DNA from 3 places in the Myxococcus xanthus genome. Region 2 is predicted to be linked to each of the others. Evidence: riboswitches for the same ligand, from Rfam matches in the RefSeq annotation. Region 2 holds a riboswitch; each other region holds the start of a gene.

Region 1 (6,716 bases), 230 kb from region 2:
TGGCGCGCGCGGCGCCGATGCGCATGGACAACACGGAGAAGCCCACGAGCTCCGCGTGCAGGATGGTGAGGTTGCGCTCCTCCAGGCCGGGCAGCTTGCCGCCCTGCTTCTGGGCCTCGGCGGCGCGGCGCTCGGCCACGTCCGGCGGGTGGAAGCGCTCCAGGTTGCGCCGCAGCCTGTCCGCCGCGGGACTCCCCTCTCGCGGGGAGAACTTCTGCACGCCGGTGGCCACCAGGTGCGCCACCGCGGTGCAGGTATCCAGCATCGACTCCACGCTGGCGTCACCCTTGGCCGACAGGTTGACGTAGAGCACCCCCGCGTAGGGCGGCTCGGTGCCGATGGGGATGCACAGCACCCGGTCCACGCCGTAAAGGATGACGCTCTCCCGGCCCGCGAAGCGGCGGTCATCGCGCACGTCGCCCACGGCGAGCGCGCGGCCCTGACGCAGGGCCTCCTCCACAATGGCATCCGAGACGGGTACCTCGCCCTTGGCCAGCCGGCCGCGGTGGCGCACGGCGGCGGGCACCATGGCGCCCGTGGCGTGCTTGAGCAGCACCACCGCCGTGGTCGCGTCGGTGACCTCCAGCAGCCGGTCCATGGTGGAGTCCAGGAACGACGACAGCGTCGTGGCCGACGAGAGCGCCTCCGCGGTGCGGAACAACAGCACCAGCGTCTCCTGCCCCACGCGTGGGCTCGCGGCGGGCAGCGGCGCGGACGCGGAGAAGCTGTCGTCGAAGGAGACCGGGCCCACGTTGTCCAGGAGCCGCAGCACGTCCGCGTCGCGCACGTTCTTCGCCAACAGGACGGAGGGGCCCACGTCCTGGCCGTGGCCGAAGCGCACGACGCCACCCGCGCCCAGGTCCACCATCTCCGTGGCCGCGTTCTCCACGGTGTTGGGCTGGCGCACGGAGAGGACGTTCTCGCCCAGCGCCACCGAGTCTCCGGCGGCGAGCTGCCGAGAGCCCTGCAAGGGCGCGCCGTTGATGCGGCTGCCGTTGCGACTGCCCAGGTCTTCGATTCGCAGCACGTCACCGTCGACGTACAGCCTCGCATGCCGGCGTGAGACGAGATCGCCGCCCAGGACGATATCGTTCTCGTCCGCGCGGCCGAGGCTCGTCACGCCCTCAGGCAGATCGTACGACGTGTCGAAGTAGCCGGGCCCGTTGATGATGATCTGCCACATCGAATGCCCGACATTACACGACTCTCCCGCCTGTTGAGAGAAGGAGACACTGACTCAGTGCGGGTATTCGGTAACCCGGCGTCAGGACGCGTCTCTTCGCACCGCGTCATTTCACCTGCGGTACGGATGCCCGAACAATTGATCAGCGGGGCCGGTGGATGAACAGGGAAGCGCCCTGTCTCACCACGGGGAAGGCCGCGAGCGGTCGAGTCGCCGGGCCATTCAGCACCTGCCCCTCCTGGGTGAAGCGGGAGCCATGACAGGGGCATTCCATGACGCCGTCGGCCGGCACCCAGTCCACGGCGCAATCACCGTGCGTGCAGATGCGCCAGAGCGCCGTGTAACAGCCAGGTGACGTGTGGACCACCACCACGTCCAGCAGCGCCTGGGGGATGCGGACCTCCGCGGCGCCGCCGGGGACCTCCAGCGCGGGGTGCTCCACCAACGAGACTTCCACCCAGCCCTCGCCGGGCGGGCCCGACGGTACCCGCGGCGCACAAGACGGGCCCGGCCCTCCCGCATCGGGAGGGTCGAGCACCACGGCTTCCCGCCACCCGTCACCACACCCCGCCCCGAACGCCGCCAGGGCACAGGTGCCCTTGAGCAGCGTGCCGAGCGCGGCGCGGCGGTCCACCTCCCCTGTCATGGACAAGGGACATGGACGTGGCGGGAGCCCCTTCACGGCGTGCCGCTCCGAAGCGACACGCCGTTCACCACCGCGACGGCGTCCAGGTCGAAGCCTCCGGAGGTGCCGCCGTAGCGGTTGTTGCCCGCGTCGACGATGCGCACGTACTGCGCGCGGCTCAGGCCCACCGTCGCCAGGTCGAACCCGTCTCCGCCCGCAACCGCGGGGTCCGTGGCGCTGACGCCGTTGGCCGGATTGGCCTGGACGGTGGCGACGCCCGCGCATCCCGGGTAGCCGCCCGCGGCGTCCGTGGTGGCACACGGGAATTCGTGCCAGGTGACGCCGTCGTCGCTGACGGAGACGATGCCCCGCTCGGAGTACGTGGCTGCTCCGCCCGCGACGCGGAAGGTGTTCTCGAACACGAGCAGGTCCACGCCCGGCCCATCCATCACGGCGATGTCGGTGAAGCGCAGAACGATTGTGCCGCCCCGGCCCAGCGAGAGCACGTCCAGCGAGCCGTTGTCCGGCCCCAGCCCCGACGGAGGCCCGAGCACGACGTCCGGGAAGCGGTCCTGCCCGAAGCCCGCGAAGTCGCCGGGCTCGAAGAGGACGACTTCGTCCGCGTACGGGTCCTCGGGCGGAAGTCCGGCATCGGGCTCCAGCGGTGTGGAGCCATCCGGCTGTCCCGCGTCGTCCCGCACCGGGTCCGTTCCCGCGTCTTCGCCGACGCCGGAGGAATCGTCACCGCACGCGGTGGCGCCCAGGAGCACGGCGAGCGCCGTGCCCCAGGCGAAGCGGTGGAGGCCGCGATGGCTCACGGCACGGCCCGAATGCGGACCAGCCGCTCGCCGTTCACGTCCTCGATGCCCACCAGCAGGTCCGAGCCCAGGTGGGTCAGCTGCGTCACGGAGGTGCACTGGTCCACGAACGACAGCACCGGCGTGCGCTCGCCAATGACGACCTGACCCGGGGTCGCGTCCGCGGACAGGCTATAGCGGGACACGTCCGTGGTGACGAACTGCCAGGTGGCATCGTAGGCCCCCCGCTTGACGACGACGCCGTCACCGAAGGCGGAGGCCGCGTTGAAGTCGCTGCCCACGTCAATCTGCGGCTGCGCATCCAAGGCGAACGGCGTGTTGGAGGAGAGCGCCGCGCTCACGACAGAGGGCGCCACCGCGTAGGCCACGTTGGTGTAATCCGGCGGAACGGCGAAACCGAACACGGAGACGCCGTTGTTCGCCACGGCACTGAAGCCATTTCCGCCAGCGGTCTGCGGGAAGTCGGCCACCTTCACGGAGGCCATGGGGTCCGAGGAGGTCACCAGCGCATAGATTCCGAAGCCGTTGATGGCGGACAGCCCCGTGCTGTTGATGAGGAAGGCGGACGTCGTGCCCGACGTGAACGCGGCGGCGCTCATGTTGCCCGGCGAGTTGACGTAGCTCGAGTTGCCAGGGGTGACGACGTCATAGAGCGAGACCGTGCCCGCGCCACCCGACTTCGTGTAGCCGGCCAGCAGCCGCTCGGCGCCATGCACGAGGAAGCGGTTGGGGAAGATGCCCGACGTGGCCCCGCGGTCCTCGGGCGCCAGGACGTTGAACAGCGGCGACGAGGAAGGCGTCAGGTCCGGCCAGATTCCCAGCGAATAGACGTCCGCGCTCGTATCCCCTTGCACGGCATAGACCGCGTACGTGGGGCCCGGCGTGACGGCCACCGCCAGCACGTCGTCCGGCATGGGCGCGGAGCCCGCGGTCTCGAAGCCCGCCTGGAGCTGAAGCGTGCCGAGCACCGGGTCGTACGGCGCCGTCTCGCACGTGTACTCCGTGCCAGCGTCCGTCTCCGTACCCGCGTCCGGCTCCGTGCCCGCGTCCGGCTCCGGATTGGTGCCAGCATCGGACTCCGGGTCGGTGCCCGCGTCTTCCCCGGGGACCTGCTGGATGGGCCGCGTCTCACACTTCTCCGAGGCGCACGTCCACTCCTGGCCCGCGGGAGCGGGGCCGTTCTCGCTGCGGCAGTCGTAGACATCCACGCATTCGGAGCCACAGCCCGTGGTGGCAACCGCCAGCACCAGACTGGCCGTGGCGAACATCAGGGACTTCGTGCGGGCTCCTGCGCGCTTCACATCGGCGTACTTCATCGGTGTCCTCGCTCCCTCTTCCGCCCCCACGGGCGAATGGGCTTCCAGGAGGACACGGCCGAAGGCAAAGCCCCGGCGGACCTTTCGCGCCGGACAGCACCGCCCCCGCCGCCTCCCCTCGGAGGCCTCGGTGATGTCCGTGCCAGGGGCACGGGTCTTCGGCAGGTTTTCGGACTCGCAGGCGCGGGTGCACGGAGCACCCACCTACTTGCCGTCGCTTCCCAGCCCGCTTCGGGCCAGTGCTTCACGTGACGGCGTTCGTTCCTGCTCACCGCTGCGGGGCAGTCCCGGATTCACACCGGGTTCCCTTGAGTCACCGTGGTTCCACGGCGACACCGAGGACGCGGGCGGGGATATGGCGGGTGCAAGCCATTGTCAATGACTGGTCCCCAGACGCACCCGCCGCCGGAGCAGCGCGAGGAACAGCGGGCCGCCCAGCAGCGCGGTGACGACGCCCACGGGAGGCTCGGCCCCGAACAAGGGGAAGGCCAGCCGCGCCAGCAAATCCGACAGGACGAGGAAGGCCGCGCCTCCCAGCGCCGACAGTGGCACCAGCAGCCGCTGGTCCGGCCCGAAGGCCAGCCGCAGCAGGTGCGGCACGATGAGGCCCACGAAGCCAATCAACCCCGTGAGCGCCACCGCGCCCGCGACGCTCGCGCTGGCGGCCAGCAGCAACCAGCGGCGCGTCGCCGCCACCGGAACCCCCAGGGACGCCGCGTCATCGTCACCCAGCGACAACAGGTTCAACCGTGCGGAGAGCACCCACATGACGCCAATCGCGCCGGCCTGAAGCAGCGCGGAGAGCGCCAGCGTGCCGCCGCGCTCGTACCCCAGCGCTCCGGCGAGCCAGTAGAGGATTTCCCCCAGCCGGTCGGGGGCGGACAGTGTCTTCACCAGTGTGATGGCCGCGGAGGCGAACGCGTTGAACACCACGCCGGTGAGCAGCGCGGCGTAGGGCGCGCGCGACGCGGAGCCCCGGCTGGCGGAGAGGACGAAGAGGATGGCGGCCCCCGCGCCCAGGAAGGAGAAGAGCGCGGGCGCGGACAGACGCGCCATGGCGCCGCCCAGGCCCGGTGCCACTTCCCCCACGGTGCCGAGCCCCACCGCGAGCGCCAGCGTCGCCCCCATCGCCGCCCCGCCGGACACGCCGAGCACGAACGGGTCCGCCAGCGGATTGCGCAAGAGCCCCTGGAGCGTGGCGCCCGAGGCCGCCAGCCCCGCGCCCACGATGGCCCCCAGCAGCGCGCGCGGCAGCCGCAGCGACCAGAAGATGACGGCGTCCGTGGACGTGGGCTCCGTCAGTGCGGCGGTGAGGGAGATGGACTGCTCACCGAAGCGCACCGCCACCGCCAGGCACCCCACCGCCAACACGAGGAAGCCTCCGAACAACATCACCGCGCGCGAGGCACGAAACCCTCCCGCTCCGCCATGTGCACGCTGGGATGTCGCCGGCTCGCTCACGGCGCGGCCTTACCCGTTCCTTCCGGATGCAGCAAACGGAAGAGTTCCTCCAGCCCCCGCCCCAACGAAGGTCCCGGCTGCAGCAGCGACATGGAGGGCAGGTCCACCCAGCGCGCGCTGGACAGGCCAGGCAGTGCCCTCAGCTTGTCCTTGCCCACGTCCACATCCGCGGCATCCACCACCACCGTGGCCCGGGCACGCACCACGCGCTCCACCGAGTACACCGGGTACGCGGAGCTCGCGTCCGCCGCCACGTTGATGCCGCCCGCGTCCCGGAGCAGTTCGTCCGCGAAGGAGCCAGGCCCCGCTACCACGAGCGGCTCGAAGCCATAGACGAACAGCACCCGCGGCGCGGGCAGCTTCTTCGCCGCCTCCCGGATGCGCGTGCGCGTGGCCTCGATGCCCACCACCACCGCCTCCGCCTCCTTTTCCCGTCCGAGCGCCTTCCCCACCGCGCGCATGGCCGCGAGCACGTCCGCCACGGAGTGGAGCGGCAGCAGCAGCACGGGCACGCCCAGCTCCGCCATCTTCTCCACCGGACGCTGGTTGCCCGGCCCGGGCTGCACCAGGAGCAGGTCCGGCTTGAGCGCAATCACCGCCTCCACGGAAGGGTCCGTGAAGCCGCCCACGCGCGGCAGCTTCGCCACCTCCTTCGCCTCGTCGAAGCGGGACACCCCCACCAGCGTGCTCCCCGCGCCCAGGGACAGCACCATCTCCGACAGCGAGGGCGCCAGCGTCACCACGCGCCGCACCTTGGAAGGTGCTGGCGGTCCCAGCGTCCTCAGGCTCGACGTCTCCGCCGCGCTCACCGTACCGGCGAGCAGGCACAGCACCGTGGCGAGCAGGACGGACATGCCCGAGCGGGGACGCGAAGTGGAAGTCGTGTTCATCGGCATGGCGTGCGCTTCCTCAGTGCAGGGCGGTGACGTCAATGGCATTGGACACGGGCCGGCGCGGGTCCGTGGGACACGCCTCCAGCGCGGGCCCCAGCGCCTGGGGCGAAGAGAAGCCGCGGCGCTCCACCAGCCGCCCGTCCTCCACCGCCACCACGAAGACGCGGCCCGCGTTCGTATCCGCCAGGTACACCGCGCCCTCCGACACCGCGAAGCGGCTGGCCACGGAGATGTTGCAGCCTGGCGTTCCGGGCTCACACCCCGCCTTGAGCGCGTACGCCGCCACGGGTGCGTCGTTCTTCACCAGCACCAGCCCGGAGGCGCGCACGGCGCTGGCACTGTGCCCGTTGGCCTCGTCGTACTCGGCCTCGCCCAGGCAGGCCACCACGAGCTGGTCACCCACGGCCTCCACGTAGCCCG
Region 2 (6,716 bases):
ACGAGCGGGTACTCCTTGATGTACGAGGGTGAGCTGTAGCGCTGGTCCACCGCGATGATGGCCTGCGCGTTTGGCCCCGGAGGAGCCACCTTCACTTCGGGATAGAGCATGGTCATGAGGTCTTCCTGGCGGGGGCTTCAGCCCATCCGGGTCTGCGCCTGCTCGCGCATGAACTGGGCGACGTAGTAGGGGCCGCAGCCGCCCTTGCCGGACGCGCCGCTGCCCTTCCATCCACAGAACGACTGCACACCGGGCCACGCGCCTGTCGTCGCGCCGGTGCGGCGGTTGGCGTAGAGGACGCCGGCCTCGGCTTCGGCCATGAAGCGCTCCACGTCCGCGGCGTCGCGGCTGAAGATGCCCGCGGTGAGGCCGTACTCACAGTCGTTCGCCATCCGCAGGGCTTCGTCCAGCGTGCTGAAGCCCGTCACCCCGACGAAGGGCAGGAACAGCTCGTCCCGCATCAGCCGGTGCCCGTGCGACAGCGCCGCCACGGTGGGGGCGACGAAGTGGCCCTTGGCGAGCGCGCCCTCCAGCCGCAGCCGCTCTCCACCCGCGATGATGGCGCCGTCGCGGCGCACCTCGTCCACCGCGCGCTCGAAGCGCTGCACCGCCGCCGCGTTGATGACGGGGCCGGTAAACACGGACGCCAGCGACGGGTCTCCCACCACCGCGTCCCGGGCCTTCTTCGCCAGCCCATCGGTGAAGTCGTTCAGCAGCGATTCGTGCACGTAGATGCGGGACAGCGCGCTGCACTTCTGGCCCGACAGGCCGAAGGCGGAGCGGAAGCAGCCATCAATGGCGGCCTCCAGGTCCGCGTCGCGGCAGACGATGGCCGGGTTCTTCCCACCCAGCTCCAGGAAGCACGGACGCACGCGGCCGGTGGACATCACCTGGTGGAGGTTCATGCCCACGGCCTTGCTGCCGGTGAATGACACGCCGTCCACGCCGGGGTGCCGCACCAGCGCCGCGCCCAGCGCCTCACCTTCGCCGTGCACCACCTGGAAGACACCCGGGGGCAGGCCCGCGTCCGCGAGCGCCTGGTACAGGCCCTCCGCGCACCAGGGGGCCTCCTCGCTGGGCTTGAGGATGACGGTGTTGCCACCCAGGAGCGCGCCTCCGCTCATGCCCGCCGCGAGCGCCAGTGGGAAGTTGAAGGGCGAGATGACGGCGAAGACGCCATATGGCCGCAGGACGCTGCGTGTGTCCTCGTTGGGCGACAGGCGCGCCATGGGACGGACGAAGCCCTCCGCCTGCTCCAGCTGGCCGGCGTAGTAGCGCAGCAGGTCCGCGGACTCCTCCACGTCACCCAGCGACTCCAGCCGGCTCTTGCCCACTTCCAACGTCATCCGTGCCGACAACTCCAGGCTGCGCTCGGAGATGAGGTCCGCGGCCCGGCGGAGGATGCGCACCCGCTCCTCCCAGGCCGTGGCGCCCCAGCCGCGCTGGGCGTCTCGCGCCACGCGCACCACACGGTCCAACTCGCTGACGGGCGTGCGGTGGAAGGTGGCGAGCAGCTCATCCGGCCTCGCAGGGTTGCGGCTCTCCAGGAGGTCGTCGCTCCGGTATGCCTCGCCGGCGATCCACGACGGCAGCGCTTCGCCCAGGCGCCCGCGCACGGTGGTGAGCGCCTCATCGAAGCGCGCGTGCAGCGTGGACATGTCTGCGTCCAGCACCGAGTAGGTGATGCGGAAACTCATGGCTCCCTCCGGAAGTAGTGGTTGATGCCCTGCGCGAGCGTGTCGACCAGCGCGTCGACCTCGGCCTCGGTGATGACCAGCGGGGGACCCAGCATCAGCAGGTCCCCGTTCGTTCCGTCCGCGTGGCCGGTGTTGGACCAGAGGACGAGGCCACGCTCGAACAGCTCGGCCATCAGTCCCTCCACCACCTTGCGCGAACGGGGGAAGGGGCGGCGGCTTTCGATGTCCTCCACGAACTCGACGCCCGCCATCAGTCCCACGCCCTGCACCGAGCCCACGTAGGGCAGGGGCAGCAGCGTCTCGCGCAGGCGCCGCTGGAAGTGGGCGCCCACGCGCGCGGCGTGCGCCACCAGGTCGTGCCGTTCGTAGTAGTCGAGCACCGCCAGCCCGGCTGCCGTCATCGACGGAGCCTGGAGGTAGGTCTGCGCGTGCATGAAGCCGCCAGAGCCCTGCCGCATCTCCTCCAGGTGCGCCTGCCGCACGAGCAGTGCGCTCAGCGGCGCGTAGCCACCGCTGATGCCCTTGCCGAGCACCAGCAGGTCCGGGGTGAAGTCGAACACGTCACTGGCGAAGAATCGGCCGGTGCGTCCGCAGCCGCACATGACCTCGTCGGCGATGGTGAGGATGCCGTACTTCCGGCACAGCGCGCTCACGCGCTCGAAGTATCCCGGCGGTGGCGGGGAGGCTCCGGCGGAGGAGCCAATCACCGGCTCCGCGATGAAGGCCGCGATGGTGTCCGGGCCCTCGCGGAGGAGCGTCTCCTCCAACATCCGCGCGTAGTGCTCCGCGCCGTCGCGTGTGTAGTCCTCCAGGCCGGAGCGATACGGGTAGGGCGCGGGCGTGGCGACGACCTCCGCCAGCATGGGGCCGAAGAACTGCTTGTAGTGGGGCCGCCCCGACAGCGAGAGGGCATAGAGCGTGTTGCCGTGGTAGCCGGGCACGCGCGTGATGACCTTCGTGCGCTGGGGCTGCCCGCGCTCCACGCAGAGCTGCCGGGCGAACTTCACCGAGGCTTCCACCGCTTCGGAGCCCGAGCCCAGGAACGCGGCGCGCTCCAGGCCCGGTGGCGCGAGCGCGCACAGACGGGAGGCGAGCTGCTCCGTCACCTCGGTGGTGAAGTGGGTGCCGTTGACGTAGGCGACGCGCAGCAGTTGCTCGTGGATGCGGTCCACTACCTCGCGGTTGCCATGGCCCACGCTGGCCACGAGCGCGCCCGCGGAGGCGTCCAGGTAGCGCTTGCCGGTGGCGTCGAAGAGGTGGACGCCCTGGCCGTGTGTCACCACGGGGAAATCGCGCGCGAGGTTGCGCAGCAGCACATTCCCTTGCGGGTAGCGCACGCCCTGCCTGCCTTCGTCCCGCATCGTCCGTCCTCCACGCAGCGCGGACGACCGAGGTCGCCCGACAGGGCTCCCGCGTGGAAGAAGGGTTGTCACGATGCACGCGTGTCGGCGCACACCAGGCCCCGGAGGAGCCCACGGACCGACCTTCGCCCCCACGGGCGACTGGACACACGAGCGGGGTTGGGTCGGAAAAGCCGAGGCGCGCGCGAAGACTGGCTGGAGGCTCCAGCGCTGCTCGGACCTTCCGGCCGTCCCACGCGGCTCCAGGTCGAAACCGTCCGTGGATTTCTCCCACGAACGGATGCGGGCAGGTCTTCGGGCTCGTGAGCACTCCGGCCGGAGCCGGGTTCCTACTGCTCGTCGCTTCCCAGCTCCCAGGGGGAGCCAGTGCGTGTGACGAGGTTCGTTCTCACTTACCGCTGCGGGGCAGCCCCGGATTCACACCGGGTTCCCTTTTAAGCCCAGGCCAAGGCCCAGGCACCAACATGGGGCCGTATGTACTGTCGGCCTTCTTGGACTGTCAAGGCGCGCGGACGCGCCGCGAGGGAAGGCCGCTGGAGGTGTTGAGCGAGTTAACCTCTCGTGGAGATGCGTGTTCCTGCCTGGAGACGGGCCGCGACTCCGGAGCTCCAGACGTCATGACCGCACCGCTGACTCGCCGCCATCTGCTGCGCGCCCTGGGAGTGACGGGCGCGGGGCTCGTTTGTGCTCCGGGGTTCCTGGGGCGGGCGCTCGCCGCCAGTCCAGCGTCAGTCGCTCGCCGCACGCTGGTGACAGTCTTCCTGCGCGGAGGCGTGGACGGGCTCTCGCTGGTGCCGCCCATCGAGGATGCGGCGTACCACCGGGCGCGCCCTTCGCTGGCACTGCGGGAAAGCGGGCCGGATGCCGCGCTGAAGCTGTCAGGGCCGTTCGGTTTGCATCCGAGGCTCGATGCGCTGATGCCGCTGTGGCACGACGGCCGGCTGGCGGTGCTGCATGGCGTGGGACTGCCGGAGCCGGTCCGCTCCCACTTCGACGCGCAGGACTTCGTGGAGTCCGGAACGCCAGGGCGCAAGTCGACGCCGGATGGCTGGCTCAACCGCGCGCTGGAGGAAGAGGAGGGCGCCGCGCTGCGCGCCGTGGCGCTGCAACCCACGCTGCCCCGAGCGTTGTTCGGAGACGCGGGGGCGCTGGCCATGGGGCGGCTGGAGGAGTTCCGGTTGCGAGGCGGACGCCGAGGGGAGGAAGCCACCCGAGGCTTCAGTGCGCTCTACGCGGGCGCCGTGGACGAGGCGCTGCGGACGACAGGGCAGGGCGCATTCGAGGCGATGGCCCTGCTGGACGAGGACCGGCTGGCGAAGCTGCCTTCGCGCGCGACGGTGGTGTATCCGAAGGGGCCGCTCGGGCAGCGGCTGCGGGACATCGCGCGGCTCATCCACGGAGAAGTGGGGCTGGAGGTGGCGGCGACGGAGTCGGGCGGCTGGGACACGCATGCCGCCCAGGGTGCCGCGACAGGGGCATTCGCCAACCGTTGTCAGGAACTCGGAGGTGCGCTCGCGGCCTTTGCCGCGGACCTGGGGCCTCGGCTGGAGCAGGTGATGGTGGTGGTGTTGACGGAGTTCGGCCGCACCGTGCGGGAGAACGGCAGCCGCGGAACGGACCACGGTGTGGGCAGCGCGATGCTGGTGCTGGGCGGCGGCGTGAAGGGCGGCAGGGTGTACGGACGCTTCGATTCGCTGGTGCCGGAGCGCTTGCAGGACGGGCGCGATGTGCCTGCATGGACGGACGTGCGCGCGCCGTTGGCGGAAGCCCTGCGTGCCTGTCGGCCCGGTGTGGAGTTGGCGAGGGTGTTCCCTGGCTTCACTCCGCCTCCGTCACTGGGCCTGTTTGGATAGGCGCTGCGCTCAGCTTCTCGGCGCCAAGATGACAGCTCCTGCGGCTTGTTCATGCCGTGTGAAGTCGCTGTGGGCGCGTCACGGCAACTCCGTCCGGGGCAAACAGGGGAGCGGCATTCCTCCGCCGCTCCCCTGCGCAGACCACGTCCGTATTCACGTCGAGCCGCCACGGCCCTTCCGCGTCAGCTCACGTCTCGTCGCTCAGCGGCAGCAGGCAATGCGCCCGCAGTTCGTATAGAGACAGGTGAGCTCGTTGGGCGTGGGGGTGGCGGGGCAGGAGGCCTCGGCATCGCCGCCGGTGATGAACGCCAGCGTCGCATCCTCCAGCTCCATGACGGACGCGGGGCTGGCCGGAAGCGCGGCGCGCTCCGCGTCGGAGAGGCTGTCGTAGTAGTCGGCGTCACGCCAGGCGCGGAGGATGTGGTTCTTGTCGCTGTGGCTCATGGTGCTGCTCCTCTTGGGTTGTTGGGGGGTACTGCCAACGGACCGCCAACCCTCGCGGTGCCGGAGTTCGTCGGGAACGAAGCCGCTTCACGAGACGGGAGGGGCCACGGAGAGCACGTCCGCCACCCGCTCCGGCGCCGCGAGCCGCAACAGGCCGTGGGCGATGCCCGCGAGCCCCACCATCAGCCCCGGTGTCTCGATGCTGTCGGGCAGGCCATGCTGATAGCCGTGCGACTCGATGCCCTGGAGGATGCCGCCCGCGAGCTGATAGGTGCGCCGCAGCAGCGTGTCATCGTGCAGTGCGCGCGCGGCCTCCAGCAGGAAGAGCACGTTGCCCAGGTCGCCATGACACAGGCCATGGTTGTAGCCCAGGCCTCCCGCGAGCGTGGCGCGGACCGCCGCTGCGATTTCCTCGCGCACCCGGTGGTCATCGAGCAGCGGCAGTCCGGAGATGCGCGCCAACCCGATGCCGGGTGCGCCATTGCACCAGCCACACATGAAGGCCGGCCCATCACCGCCGTGCATCCCTGCGTCGGCGCGGAGGTCGGGCCAGTCGCCGGCCTCGGGCGAGAACTGGCCACGCTCGTACGCCAGCGCCTCCATTGCCGTAGTGTGGAAGCGGGACTCTCCCGTGACGGAGGCCAGCCTCAGCAGCGCCAGCGCGATGCCCGCTCCTCCATGTGCCAGTCCGCACAGCGCCTGTCCGCCGGTCGCGGGTGAAAGCCAGCCCAGACCCTGGGACTGGGGCGTGGCCGTCTGGAGCAGCTTCTCCCCACAGACGCGCGCCAGTCGTGACGCTCGCTCGGAAGGATGCTGCCCCACGAGCGTCAGCAGGCCGAGCAGGGCGCCCGCGCAGCCACTGCCCAGGTCCAGGTGCTCGTCCTGCTCCACACGGGAAGCCATGGCGTCCACGAAGGACTCGGCGGTCGCGAACAGCGCGCGTTCCCCCCACAGTGCCCCCAGGTGGGTCAGGGCGTAGAGAATGCCGCCCCAGCCATTGAGGATGCCCACGCCACGGACCTGTGTTGGCGCGGCCTCCAGGCGCCAGGTCAGGTGGCGCAATGCGCCTCGGGCCGCCTGCGTGAAGCGTGCTTCGCCCGTCAGGGCACCGAGCTGCGCCAGCACCAGCGCGATGCCTGAGAGCCCCTGGTAGAAGTCTGTCCCCACCTGGACGAGCCGCCACTCCTCCGTGTCGGACCTTTCGAGCGACAGCCAGTGGGAATGTCCCGCGCCGGAGAACGACAGGGCCACCAATCGCTCTCCCGCGCGCCGTGCGGCCGCCAGCAGCGTGTCTGGATGCGCGGGCTCGGGTGGCTCGTGGAACGGATAGCGGGGGCGGGCGCCGGGGCTTGCCGCCAACC
Region 3 (6,716 bases), 230 kb from region 2:
TCCCGGAGCTCCCGCCGGAGCGCCGCCGCCAGGTCATCCGCGTCATATTGGTCCGTGCAGAAGACCAGGGCGAAGGTGGGCGCGTCCGCGTCTCGCAGCGCCTCCGCGATCGCCTCCCGGGCGGCGACTTCGCCATCGGGCGAGCTGCTCTTTCCAATCTGCATCCGCATCCCACTGGAATCGATATTCACGCGCGTGCTGGCGTGCAGGTTGAGCCGGCTTCGTTCGGCCGAAGCGGGCACCTTTCGGGCCTGCCTTGGTTGACACCCCCTCGTGCGCCCAGTTGTATCCCCATGCTCATCGAGTGAGCGCAGCGTGCGCTTGAAAGGGGGGACCTCGTGAGAAACGGAAGCATTCTCTTCGTCCTGGCCGTCGTGATTTCCGTGGGGTGTGGCGATAGCTCGGACCCGGACCCAGGCGGGTGTCCCGAGACGGGCACGGGTGCGTTGGAGTTGGCCATCCAGGGACTGCCGGCCTCCGCCAGCCCTCACGTCATCATCCGCCGAGGCAGTGAGTCCCGGGAGGTGCGCGCGGGCGGCCGGCTGGCGGGGCTCACGGCGGGCATGTGGACGCTCTCCCCCGAGCCGGTGGCGGGGAGCGGCGGCCGGGTTCGCGCCGCCTATGATGCGCCAGCGCGCCAGCTATGCGTCTTGGATGGCGAGGTGGCGAACGCGACCCTTCAATACGCGCTCATCCCCAGCAGCCAGCGGCTGTGGCTGTCCACCAGCAACGGGGCGGCCGAGGTGGAGGCCTTCGCCGCCGCGGACCTGGAGGTCACGGGCGCGCCGTCGGCCTCCGTCCAGCTCGGTTCGAGCCCGGGCATTCCCCGCGCTTCGGGGCTCGCGTTCGACAAGCGTGGCAACCTCTGGGCCGCGCTGGGGTCGGGTGAGTTGAGGCGCTATCCGGCCAGCGACCTGGGCGCTTCTGGCGTCAAGAGCCCCGACGTCATCATGCGCGGCGGCGTGTTGAGCGCCGGGAGCCCTGGTCCCATCGCCATTGCGTTCGATGCCGCTGGCGACCTCTGGACCTCCATCGGGTTCAGCGACACCGTCGTCCGGTTTGGCGCGGCCCAGCTTGTCTCCGGCACCGCTCCGGCGCCTCAGGTCGTGCTGAGCGGGCTAGGGGACCCCTCCACGCTCGCGTTCGACGCCATGGGCAACCTCTGGGTGGGAGACGTGAGGGCCGGGGCCTCCCGCGTCCACAAGGTGGCTGCATCGAGCCTCCAGGCGTCCGGCACCGTGACGCCCGTCGCGAGCATCGACGTGATGGAAGCCGCTCCGGGCAGGAGCTTCGCGGGCCCCGCGGGGCTCGCCTTCGATGGGGAGCGAAACCTGTGGGTTTCCTATGGCGCGAGCGGCGTCGTCGTGCGGCTCACGCCCGCCGACCAGGAGGGTTCCGGCGCGGTGAGCGTTGTCCCGAGCATCCAGATTGACGCGGGCGGCCCCAAGGAACTCGCGTTCGACGAAGGAGGGGGACTCTGGATGGCCTACAACTCCGGGAAGATTTCCCGGCTGAGCCCGAGCCAGCTCAGCGTCTCCGGAGCGCCCACGCCCGACGTCGTCATCTCCAGCCCCGACCTCGGGGCCACGCATGGCGTCGCGGTGTATCCCGCCCCCGCGAACCTGCCGCTGTTCCACCGGCTGCCGTGACACGGGCCGGTTGGCGCGAGGAACTGGCCGCTCGGCACTTTCCGCGCGCAACGAACCGTTGAGTGGCCGGGCGGGGGGCTTCCGTCCCCCATTGCCAGGACGGTAGCGTTGCCCACATGGCATCGGGCACCGTCTTGCTGCGACTCGGCGTGGTGGGAGGGCTGCTCGCGGGTTCCGCTTCGCTGGCGGCGGACACGGCGGATGTTCCCCGGGCGGAAGCCGCTCCGGTGGCCCCGGAGTCTTCATCCGTGCAGTGGCAGCTCCTGGCGGGCGGCCTCGCATCGCTCGACGGCTACGCCTCGGCGGGTTACCAGGGATGGCTGCTCGGGGCCGGCTGGGAGTTTCCCCGGCTGCGCTTCCGCTTCCAGTTCCTGGCGGGTCTCCCGTCGAGCATGGTGGAGACCCGCACCGAGGTGAAGCTGGAGCAGTACGTCTTCGGCTTCTGGCTGGACACGCCCGTGCTCCGCTCGGGTGAGTGGCGTTGGAGCGTGGGCGCGGGGGCGGGCTTCCTCCTCTTCGGCCGGACCGCTTTTGCCCGCGTGGGCGGACTGGACACCGCTGGCCCCCGCTTCGTCCCCGCGCTCCTCACGGGGCCGGATACCTCCCTGCGCTGGCGTTTCTCGAAGTACTTCGCAGTGGAGGGCTCGCTGGCGATGGACGTCGTCTTCGGCCGCCCCCTCATCGGCTTCCAGAGCGCGCAGGGGTTCGAACCGCTCCATGAGGGATGGGCCGTCCGGCCGCGACTGAGCGTCGCGATGATGGTCTTCCCGTGAAAGGTGGCCGCCCGATGAACCGCACTGACTTCGCATCGCACGCGCCTCGCGGGACGTTCCGGCACCTGCTCGTCCTGGCACTGCTGGCCTGGAGCGGAGGCTGCGCCGTGGAGGACCCCATCGCGCGGATGCGTGTCGCGGACGGTGGGACGGGCACCTTCTCCACCGATGACGATGAGGCCCTGCTCCTCGGTGAGGAGGGCCTGGAGCTGGCGCTTCCGGATTGCGCGGAGGTCGAGCCGGATGCCGGCTCGGGCGTGACTTGCGAGGACGCGGGGACTCCGGACGTTCCGTAGTCGACTGGTGGCAGGCGTGGGTGGACATCCCACGCGGTGGGACTCGACGGTGAATCGCACGTCATGAGGCTCCAGGAACTGGCGCCGCCGGCGTCTCGTGTCCATGTTGCGCGCGTCCATCCGGTGAACAGGAAGGTGCGCGTGTTCCAGCCAGCTCCTCGCGATGCGCGGGCCCATGATGGGAGCTGGCCCGTGTTGCTGTGGGAGCCTGCTTCCACGCGGCCGCTCGGTGGGGCGTCCCGGTCAACCGAGAAGGCATCGACGCCCTGCGCCATGGCGCCCGTGGTTTTGGAGGTGCGCCCGCGGTTCCGCCCGGCGGACGCCGAGGTGACGGTGGGCAGCGGCGCCGAGTGCGACATCGTCCTCGCCGAGCCCACGGTGTCCCGCCTGCATGCGCGCCTTCGTCGTGAGCCGCACACCGGACTGTGGTGCGTGACGGACTTGGAGAGCGAGCGGGGGACGTACCAGGATGGGGTGCTCATCCTGCCGGGCCGGCCCGCGCCGCTGCTGTGCCGCTCCCGGCTCACGCTGGGGAACGTGGAGCTCCTGTTCCTCCAGACGTATGCCTTCGAGCAGTCCGTGCGCGTGTCCTCGCTGACGCCCCCGGTGAGCTTGACCCGCCGGAGGTGACCTCCTACAAAGGGCGCGCCCTTGGGTGCCCATGTCGGGCTTTCAAGAGGGAAGCCGGTGAGAGTCCGGCGCGGTCCCGCCACTGTGAACGGGCAGCCCTGAGGTCAGGGCCGGGGGCTTCGGTTTGTCGCCACTCCATCCGCGGCCGAGCGCCGTTCCGGGGGAAGGCGGAAGTCCTCTTCTGGCATGACGCAGCGTGCGCCAGTCGCCAGAGTCCGTCAGCCAGGAGACCTGCCCAGGGGTGCGGCCGAGCCTTTCGCGGGCCCGGGCGGTTGGCCTTCTCTCTTCGTCGGAGGGAGCGGAAGGCGGAGCATGCGGTGGACCTTCCTCGCTGGGCCTGTCGTGTGCCTGGTGCTCAGCCTTCCATGTCCCGTCAGGGCGCAGCCTTCCGAGGCCGCTGCCCCGCCCGCGGCCGTGGTTGCCTCTGGGGAAGTGCCCTCCGCCGCACCCGGGTCCGCCCCCACGCGCACTACGGTGGTCCGCGGCAGGACACCGCCTCCGCCCGAGTCTCCGGAGCGGAGGGACCCGACGGGCGCCATCACCGTCATTGATGCGCGAGAGCGAGCGGGCGAGGCGCGCGACACGGCGGAGTTGCTCGTGGGCTCGGTGGGGCTCGCGGTGCAGGACTCCGGTGGCTACGGACAGAGCAAGAGCCTGGTGGTGCGGGGCGCGTCGTCCAACGGCGTGCTCGTGTTCCTGGATGGGATTCCGCTCAACGGCGCGGGCGGCCTGTCGGACCTGTCGCTCATTCCCTCCGCGTTGGTGGAGCGCTTCGAGGTGCTGCGAGGTGGCGCGGGCGCGCGCTATGGCTCGGGCGGCCTGGGCGGCGCCATCAACATCATCACCCGCGCACCGGGGCCGAACCTGCGCACGAGTGGTGAGGTGACCTACGGGAGCTGGAGCACGGCGCTGGGCCACGTCGCCGCCACGGGGCCGATGCTGGGCGGGCAGGCGCTGCTGCTGGTGCACGCGGGCCGCTCGGATGGTGACTTCGCCTACGACGTGGACGAACTGCCCGCCGTGGATGGCAATCCCCAGGTCTCCGAGCGGCGTGCCCGCAACAACGCGCAGGGGGGGGGCGCGCTCCTGCGCTACCGGAGGCGGCTCGCGGGAGGCTCGCGGCTGGATGCGCTCGCGGAGCTGTCCCTGGAGGACCGCGCCATTCCGGGCACCGTGCAGAATCCCCAGTCCACCGGAGACCAGGAGCTGGGGCGGCTGGCGCTGGGCCTTCGCTGGTCGGGCGTGCTCGACGGGTTGGGGCAGGGGAGTGCGCGAGGCTTCTTCCGGCGTGACGGGCTGGAGGTGACGGGGCGCATTCCCGGCGCGGGCGGCGCGCAGCGGCACTCGGTGGGCGGCGTGGAGCTGGAGGGTCGCAGGCCGCTGGGAGAGCGCCAGTCGCTGACCGTCACGGTGGCGACTTCGGGTGAGACGGTGACTCAGGAGGAGGGCGCACAGGCCGCGTCGTGGTGGCGCGCCAGCGTCATGGCCATGGATGAGGTGAGGCTCTTCGGCGGCGCGCTGGACGTGGTGCCTTCGCTGCGGCTGGAGCGGGTGGGGCCGTACTGGTTGCTGTCGCCGAAGCTGGGTGCATCCGTCGAACTGGGACGCGGCTTCGGGCTGCGCGCCAACGCCGGGCAGTCCCACCGCGCGCCGTCCTTCCTGGAGCTGTACATCCGGCAGGGGACGCTGCTGCCCAACCCCGGGCTGAAGCCCGAGCGCGCCTTGTACGCGGACGCGGCGGTGATGTGGCGCTCCGGTCCGGAAGACTCCGAGGACGCGGCGCCACGCTGGGGGCTCACGCTGGGCGGCTTCGCGGCGCTCTACGAGAACCTCATCGCCTATGAGCTGTACCCGCCGCTGATGGCGCGCCCGTACAACTTCGACACCGCGCGCGTGTGGGGTCTGGAGCTGGAGGGCGAGGCGCGGCCCTTCGCCTGGCTCCTGGCCAGCACGGGCTACACGTATCTGCGCACGGAGAACCGCTACGGGGACCCGCGCTTCTTCGGCAAGGACCTGCCGTACCGTCCCAGGCACAAGTGGGTGGGGCGGGTGCGCGCGGGGCCGGACTGGCTCAACGCCCGCGCGGAAGTGCTCTACCAGTCCGCTCAGCTCATCAACCGCACCGGCTCGCTCGATTTGCCATCACGCACGTTGGTGAGCGCGGGCGCGTCCAGCACCTTCCTCCATGGGCCGGACCTCACCCTGTCCGTCGAGCTGAAGAACCTCCTCGACGTCCGGACCTTCGACTTCACGGGCTTCCCGCTGCCGGGACGCGCCGCCTATGTGACGCTCGCGGTGGCGCTCGAGCCAGGCGCGTCACCGTCTTCCTCCTCCACTCGGGAGCCCCATGCCTCGCCCGCGTCCCCTGTCCCCTGAGCCATTCCTTCCGACCTTGCTGCTGGTGGCAGTGGCGGCGCTGCTGCTCACCGGGTGCCCCGAGGAGGGCGCGGTGTGCACCTCCGGCCTGTCCGTCTGCGGCGACGCCTGCGTGGACCTGGGCGGCGATGTCGCCAACTGCGGCGCCTGTGGCAACGCGTGCGGCGCCGGCCAGACGTGTCAGGCCGGCGTCTGTGGCTGTCGTCCGGGGACGGAGTCCTGCGGTGGCGCGTGTGTGGCCACGGCGAGCGATGCCACGAACTGCGGCGCCTGTGGCAACGCGTGCTCCGCCGGGCTCGTGTGCGAATCCGGCGTGTGCCGCGAGGGCTGCTCCGAAGGCAGCTTGCGGTGCGGGGACTCGTGCGTGGACGTGCGCGCGGACGTGCTCAACTGCGGCGCCTGCGGCAACGTGTGTCCGGACGTGCAGACGTGTCACGAGGGACGCTGCGGCTACGACGTGGTGGCGGCCTGCTACACCCACGGGCAGCTCGTGGGCATCCAGGCGGGGACGGACCAGCTCGGGCCGCGGCGTCAGTTCGGCTCGGGCGTGCAGACACTCGCGTCCTGGGACGGCTACGTGCTGGCCGCGGACGCCACGGCTTCGAAGCTGCTCCAGGCGGCGGGCGGCGCGCTGGGGACGGTGGTGGAGGAGGACTCGCTGGGCGGGGTGGCGGGCTCGCCCAACGACATCCTGGTGGACCCGCCTTATGTCTACGTCGTGGACTCGGTGAACAACACCTTGCAGGTGCTCAAGCGAGAGGGCCCTTCCCAGGGCGCGGGGCTGGGCCTGCGCACCGTGACGCAGGTGAACCTGGGGGCCAACACCAGCCCGCAGGCGCTGGCGAAGTGGGGCACCACGCTGTACGTCCCATTGTTCGGCACGGGCGGCTCCATGTTCCAGTTCGGCAATGCCGTCGCGCGCGTGGACATCTCCAACCCCGAGCAGCCGCGCAAGGTGGACACGATTTCGCTCACCGGGCTGGACCTGAAGC

The links. Region 2 has a riboswitch for cobalamin ahead of BHS09_RS32920 (aminotransferase family protein). Riboswitches for the same ligand answer to the same signal wherever they lie in the genome.
Region 1: another riboswitch for cobalamin. It lies ahead of BHS09_RS33825 (hypothetical protein); the one in region 2 lies ahead of BHS09_RS32920 (aminotransferase family protein).
Region 3: another riboswitch for cobalamin. It lies ahead of BHS09_RS33845 (TonB-dependent receptor plug domain-containing protein); the one in region 2 lies ahead of BHS09_RS32920 (aminotransferase family protein).

What each region holds. Positions count from the first base shown of each region.
Region 1 covers NZ_CP017174.1:8,229,645-8,236,360, forward strand. Annotated here, with positions in the region: gene BHS09_RS33810 (FHA domain-containing protein) at 1-1,183, opposite strand, end outside; gene BHS09_RS33815 (QcrA and Rieske domain-containing protein) at 1,326-1,829, opposite strand; gene BHS09_RS33820 (cell surface protein) at 1,862-2,626, opposite strand; gene BHS09_RS33825 (hypothetical protein) at 2,623-3,942, opposite strand; cobalamin riboswitch at 4,086-4,297, opposite strand; gene BHS09_RS33830 (FecCD family ABC transporter permease) at 4,318-5,403, opposite strand; gene BHS09_RS33835 (ABC transporter substrate-binding protein) at 5,400-6,293, opposite strand; gene BHS09_RS33840 (MXAN_6577-like cysteine-rich protein) at 6,313-6,716, opposite strand, start outside.
Region 2 covers NZ_CP017174.1:8,004,182-8,010,897, reverse strand. Annotated here, with positions in the region: gene BHS09_RS32930 (acetyl ornithine aminotransferase family protein) at 1-116, opposite strand, end outside; gene BHS09_RS32925 (aldehyde dehydrogenase family protein) at 138-1,697, opposite strand; gene BHS09_RS32920 (aminotransferase family protein) at 1,694-3,058, opposite strand; cobalamin riboswitch at 3,327-3,537, opposite strand; gene BHS09_RS32915 (DUF1501 domain-containing protein) at 3,676-4,911, shown strand; gene BHS09_RS32910 (mersacidin/lichenicidin family type 2 lantibiotic) at 5,113-5,355, opposite strand; gene BHS09_RS32905 (type 2 lanthipeptide synthetase LanM family protein) at 5,443-6,716, opposite strand, start outside.
Region 3 covers NZ_CP017174.1:8,236,553-8,243,268, reverse strand. Annotated here, with positions in the region: gene BHS09_RS33870 (FIST signal transduction protein) at 1-242, opposite strand, end outside; gene BHS09_RS33865 (Vgb family protein) at 339-1,649, shown strand; gene BHS09_RS33860 (hypothetical protein) at 1,766-2,422, shown strand; gene BHS09_RS33855 (hypothetical protein) at 2,437-2,718, shown strand; gene BHS09_RS33850 (FHA domain-containing protein) at 2,992-3,348, shown strand; cobalamin riboswitch at 3,355-3,601, shown strand; gene BHS09_RS33845 (TonB-dependent receptor plug domain-containing protein) at 3,661-5,724, shown strand; gene BHS09_RS33840 (MXAN_6577-like cysteine-rich protein) at 5,696-6,716, shown strand, end outside.